One region of the Paenibacillus sp. FSL R5-0923 genome, then DNA from elsewhere that is predicted to be linked to it. Evidence: riboswitches for the same ligand, from Rfam matches in the RefSeq annotation. Region 1 holds a riboswitch; the other holds the start of a gene.
What was found. A riboswitch is a leader RNA that binds a small molecule or an ion and turns the genes downstream of it on or off. The one in region 1 is predicted to bind cyclic di-GMP.
Positions count from the first base shown of each region.

Region 2: linked by a shared signal. The riboswitch ahead of MKX35_RS01550 (anti-repressor SinI family protein) and the one ahead of MKX35_RS24040 (DUF6612 family protein) in region 1 are both predicted to bind cyclic di-GMP.

Region 1 covers NZ_JBBPAT010000001.1:5,343,229-5,346,361, reverse strand. Annotated here, with positions in the region: gene MKX35_RS24050 (DUF4179 domain-containing protein) at 1-422, opposite strand, end outside; gene MKX35_RS24045 (RNA polymerase sigma factor) at 406-924, opposite strand; cyclic di-GMP riboswitch class I at 1,129-1,220, shown strand; gene MKX35_RS24040 (DUF6612 family protein) at 1,338-2,186, shown strand; gene MKX35_RS24035 (NADH-dependent flavin oxidoreductase) at 2,299-3,133, shown strand, end outside.
Region 2 covers NZ_JBBPAT010000001.1:341,486-344,618, reverse strand. Annotated here, with positions in the region: gene MKX35_RS01555 (2-oxoglutarate dehydrogenase E1 component) at 1-982, opposite strand, end outside; cyclic di-GMP riboswitch class I at 1,454-1,538, shown strand; gene MKX35_RS01550 (anti-repressor SinI family protein) at 1,566-1,721, shown strand; gene MKX35_RS01545 (helix-turn-helix domain-containing protein) at 1,923-2,252, opposite strand; gene MKX35_RS01540 (TasA family protein) at 2,412-3,032, opposite strand; gene sipW (signal peptidase I SipW) at 3,124-3,133, opposite strand, start outside.

The sequences.
Region 1 (3,133 bases):
GTCATGGTGTTTTCCTCTGTAGCAAATCCAGTATATTGGGATAGATCAGATTTAGTATCAAGTGATAACAGCATTTTCATTTTTTCTCCGTCAGTTACAACACCGTTCAAATTCATTGTTACTCCTGAACTGGAAGCTTGAAGATTATACTGTTGACCGATGCCGTTATTTAATGCATTGCTCACACTTCGCCCACCAATTTTATCCCAATTAATCGTCATACTAGCGAATACAGGAATGGCGACAAGTAAGAGGCAAGAGAAGACGATGCTGATAGGAACAACCTTTTTATTAGGCCTAGGAGTATTCTGGGAGGCATGCAGATTTCTTTGACGTTTATATGCTTCTTGTTCAATGGTAGTCCACATCAAATCATAATCCGGTCGGGGAATATGTCTATCTTTTTCAATATACAGATTCATTACTACTCAGCTCCTTTAGTTGAGTTCCACCCATTCTATTTAGTATTTTAAGTCCCTTGTTCAGTCTGGATTTTACAGTTCCTTCGGGTATGCTCATAACTTTAGAGATCTCGGGTACAGTCAATTCGTTTATAAAACGAAGGACTACTACCATTCTGATTTTGTCGGGAAGCTGACTGTATAACCCTTGTAATTCTTTTTTAGTTTCCTGTCGATCCAACCGTTTTTCTACAGGGTTTGATTCCTCAGACCTGGATAGTAAATAATTACGTACTTCTTTCATCCACCCCGTCTTACGCCTTTTAATCACACTGTGGCACTCATTCGAAGCAATTCGTAAAATCCAAGATTTCAAGTTTCTTACCTTAGACTTATCCGCTAAGATAACCTTTACAAATACCTCTTGGCAAATATCCTCTGCATCTGCCTGATTTTTCATTAAGTAGTAACAAAAATAATATACTTGTTCTTTATAGAGCTCGAAAATTTCTCGGTCACACATTTTGCTGCACCCCCTGTCTTTGCTGTTCTCATTAATAAGACTTATAAGCGTATGTAATCGTTCATTTTTCATTTTGAGTGAAGTATTTCTTCTGAGCATCATAGCGAATTTGAATGGAAGATAAGTCGTTTACAGGTAATTATAACCATGATAAAATTAGCGGTGGGACATGCGTCCGTAAGCTAATTAAAACTAATTGAATGTCCGCGTTAAAGGTAAAATCATCGAAAGATGATGACACAAAGCCATGGGTCTAAAGCCTTTCTACAGAAGGAAATGATCGCCAGGCCGCCATAGGGATGTCTTATGAAGCATAAAGGATAGCTCTAAGAATATGTAGTCTATTTTGAGCTCTTTTATTATTTCGATCTATACGGCGTTACATTATCGCAAGGGGCTGAAAGGGGAAGTACATGAAAAGTTTTTTCAAAACAATAGGCACTAGTTTGGCAGTAGGTGCTTTATTGCTGTCCGGAACGATCGGATGGATGTCTAATCCAGGAGTAGTGTCAGCAGCTACCACAACAGCAGTAACCGCGGATCAAATGATTAGCAAAGTAACGGCGGCCTCTAAAGCAATAAAGAATTTTCACTTAGATGTGATCAAAAAACAGGATATTCAGAGCGGTGGGGTACGTATCAGCAACACTAACACACTGAAGCTGGATATTAATCGACTGCCGAATTTTGCTGCAGCTGGCACCGTTGATAGTAGTCTTTTAGAAACATCGTACAGTCTATATGCCAATGACAAGGAGTTTTACTATCTTGTAGACGGAAGTGAACTGATCGATGAATCTGAAGATGAAGGTTACGACGATGACGGTGAGCCAATCGATCCTGATGCGCAGTATTGGATTGGACTGGAGAAGATGGAGTGGGATTCTTTTTATTCTAAAGGTCAATACGATCCTGTTTCCATGCTTGATTCGGTAAAAAATTATAAAAAATCTATGAAAGTCAGCACTGCCGGTGCTCAGACCGTCCTGCAGTTCACGGTAACCGATCCGACAGCAGCTAAGGGAATAATCAAACTCTATGACCAGGAGAACCTCTGGGATGGTGAGACTGTTCAACCTAAAAGCGTAACTTGGAAATTATTCGTCAATACTAAGACCTGGCAAACGGAAAAGCTGACAGTCGATCTGAGTTATGTACTGGTAAGTGATGGAGCCAAAGATACATACACCACGAAAATCGAAGCTAAATATTCCAAAAATAATAAAGGTGCAGCCATTGTAAAACCGGCCGAACTAGAATAATAAGGACGATTCATAACGAGCGAAAAGCGCTGTTCAGCGGAACAGCGCTTTTTGTTGTATTCAACAGCAGTTCTTTATTAGTTGACAAGAATAAATCATTGCTGTAATTTATATGTATGCGCATGTATATAATAATTTATCTAAATATAATTTAATGAAAGTTGGGAAAAAGATGATAGCACTAGACACAGCATTAACTTTTCGCAGAGGGCTGACATTAAAAAACCGAGTGGTTATGGCTCCAATGACCACACGAATGAGCTTTTATGACGGTGTAGTAACACAAGATGAATTGAAATACTATTCGCTAAGAACGGGCGAAGTAGGTGCGGTCATCACTGCGGCAGCAAATGTACAAGAGGGTGGAAAAGGATGGGAAGGTGAACTTAGTGTTTCCTCCGATGAATTTATTCCTAGCCTTAGCCGATTAGCATCTACTATTAAACGAAATGGAACAAAAGCTATTTTACAGCTATTCCATGCAGGAAGAATGACAGATTCAAAAATATTGCGTGGCGTACAACCCGTTTCCTCCAGCGCCATTGCTGCCGAACGTCCGAATGCAGAAATTCCAAGAGCATTAACAGAAGATGAAATTTTCGGTGTGATCGAGGATTTTAAAAAAGCGACTCAACGTGCTATTCAAGCTGGATTTGACGGGGTAGAAATTCATGGAGCAAACACATATTTAATCCAACAATTCTTCTCTCCACACTCCAACCGTCGTGAAGATCAATGGGGCGGAAGCTTAGAGAAAAGATTTAATTTCATTAACCAATTAGTGGATGCAGTTATTGCTGTCGTTGACAATTCAAAGATTAAGGATTTTATTGTCGGGTATCGTTTTTCTCCAGAAGAATATGAAGAGCCTGGAATTAAAATCACCGATACCTTTTATCTCATTGATAAATTAGCTGATAAAAGGCTGGATTATCTGCATATTTCAT
Region 2 (3,133 bases), 5.0 Mb from region 1:
CGAATTCCAAGTGACTTGGGTTATTCGCTAGTGTTATTCTTGTGCGTACGGTTTCTCCTTCACGGACAGCGCGATCTGCACCCAGATGGTATTTCACATCACCCGTCCAGCCATAGTTAATGCCTGTAGAGCCTTCGGAAGGGAAAAGCTCCTTGTTCGGAGAATGATGAAACTCTGAAAATATAATGTCATAAGGTTTGCCCAAAATATGTGCAAGAACGTTGAGGCGACCACGATGCGCCATGCCCATCAGAATATGCTCTGCGCCGTCATGCGCAGCAGCGCGTACGATTTCATCCAGCATCGGTACGAGAGCGTCATTGCCTTCCAAGCTGAACCGCTTCTGACCCACAAAGGTTTTGTGGAGGAAGGTTTCGAATTGCTCTACTTGGATCAGGCGGTTTAGCAGCTCTTTACGTTCTGCATTATTTAAAGGCGCTGGTGAGCTTGTGGATTCTGCCTGTCTGTTCAACCATTTCAGTTCTTGTTCTTCATGCACATGCCCGAATTCATAGGCGATTGTCTTGGTGTAAGCCTGACGCATACGCTGAACTGCATCCCATCCGGTATGCACATCATTCGGCGCATTCTCCCAAATGAGCGTGGCAGGTAGTGCGAGCAGATCCTCACGAGTCAGCTCATAGGTTTCGAGTTCAAGATATTTAGCCATGGGATTGTGATCGCGCTCAAGCGGATCAATATCAGCGGCCATATGGCCATATATACGAATATTAGCGATTAGCTTGGAAGCTCTTACTGCCTTTCTAAGCCATTCGGTGTCTCCCGAAATGCGAGGCTGTGGAGCCGGTTCGCTATCCGGTGTTAGGGGTGGGGGACCCGAATTTGTAAAAAGCTCGCGATAATTATTCTCTACGGTGGAAGGATCTTTCACAAACTGTTCATATCTTTCTTGAATGTAGCCTAAATTGGGTCCGTAATACTTACTCCAAATGGATTCGTTATAGGGCTCTTTGGCTGCCATGAATACATCCTCCTTAACGGATGAACTCCATACGTGACATTTTGTGTCAACGCTTACTGGAGCTGTGATGATTGCGGTTTCATTTCTCATCTTATTGTGCTACTTTCCACACGTGTAATCAATTCATTCTTTCGTCCAATACGTTCGCAAAATGGTATGGGTTAGCTTGTTCTAATGAAAAGAACGCTGTTTCTCCTCATTACCCATTCCTAAGGCCCACTAAAATGATTCTAATATCCTTATTTTTAACTAATAGGGAAGGAAGTATCATTATATTGGCTTAATTAATTTTATGAATGGGACGAGTATCGTGTTAATAGGACAAGATATCGCACAAAATCGCTTCTATTTTTTGTTTTTTAATGGAAAAACTAATCAGAAATCGACACACTTTTCCACTTTAGTATAGTATAATGTTATTGCAGTTAGCGATTTTCATATATTTCAAAGTAGATCCTTTCGTGTAAAGGGTCCAGTAAAAGGTAAACCTGCCGAAAGGCAGGGGCACAAAGTCGCGGGTCTAAGGTAGAAATACTATGACAGCCGGATTGCCTGGGGACGTAAAATCTTAGGAGGAGATTTTTTGGACAAGTCCAACCAGGGAAGCAACAGAGAACAGCAGTTCATTGATCTAGACGTTGAGTGGGTACATTTATTATTAGCAGCTAAGAAGGCTGGCATAAAGGCAGATGAAATTCGTCGCTTCTTTCATGAGAAGACTGTGCAAGCCGTGCAGTAATACATTCAGAGCATTAGATATCAAAAGAGCACAGCGATAACTCGCTGTGCTCTTTTTCTTTATATAAGAATCTATAAGTTTCAGACTTGGTCCTTATATTCTGCTAGAATTCAAACGCCTTTGCGGTCCATGTTAGGAGGGCGAAGGCGCTTATGTTTAATAGTATGAGTAGAAGAGGATCTTATCAGGTCAGGTGGAATATTAATCCTTCTGATCAAGGCGCCATTTCTGGTAGTCCAGAAACTCCTTGAATTCGCGTTTGCTTATGCCTGAGGCCATAGCTTCCTGCACCAATCGGAACCATTCCGAATCTAAAGGTGACTCCTCAGCATCATTAGGTTCTCCATAGAGCAAAGCGTGGATGGATACCTGAAGCGCATCGGCGATCTTTTCGATAAACTGAATTGAAGGATTGGATTGGATGTTTCTCTCCACATTGCTAAGATACGACTTAGCAACATCCGCTCTGTCCGCAAGCTCAGATAGGGACAATCCCTTTTCTAGGCGGAGATGCTGGATACGTTGGCCCATATTTTGTGGCACTATACTGACGCCCCTCCGTAATTTTTGTTATTAGTATAACAAATATCAATAAATTCGACAAAGTTTATTGTAAAGAGAAGAGCAGCATCTACTTATCCGCTTTCCGGAATAAGAATCTGCTGCTCTTCGAATGGAAGACTTATTAGATTATTTAGCGGATCCAGCAGTTTGCTTACCTACGAAATCCCAAGTCAGAGTTAATGAATCTTTTTGGAAGTAGTTTTGCTCTTGGCCGTTATCAACAAATTCGAATTGAACGGTGAAGCTATCATTTGTGCCGGCCTTAATTCCAGATGCTTCGCTAGTACCCCAGATTGCATCAAGTCCAGTATTTTTTACGAGATCCGGTGTCTGAGTCTTCAAATCGGCTAGGGTAGTTTCCCAAACTACTTTCTCTTCACTACCAGGTAAGATGCCGCTTTTATCTTTATTCACCAGGAATTTAACTTTGATGGATTTTGCCAAATCGTTAGCGCCGTTGTTACCACCTACATCATTAATAGAGGTAGCTGTTTTGAGGAGGATCGAACCGATATCAAGTGTACCGTCATTTTTTAGTTTGAAGTCTCTTTTGATCGTATCGCCTGGCTTCAGATCCTTCAAATCAACGATAACAGAAGGATCAGAGTTCAAATCCAGTGTACCTGCTGCGAATGTAGCGGTGCTTTGTGCAGTGTCGCTAAAGTAAGCGAAAGTTCCTCCACCAATCAATGATAAACCCAGTGCTGCAGATGCTACGCCAAGACCCAATGTTTTTTTGATACCCATAATTAAAATTCCTCCTCGGTTTTTGTGGTTTTTTTATAAAAGTTATATATTGTAACTTCCGGTTCGTAAGCGGAAGCGGACAATCAACGGATTACTGTATT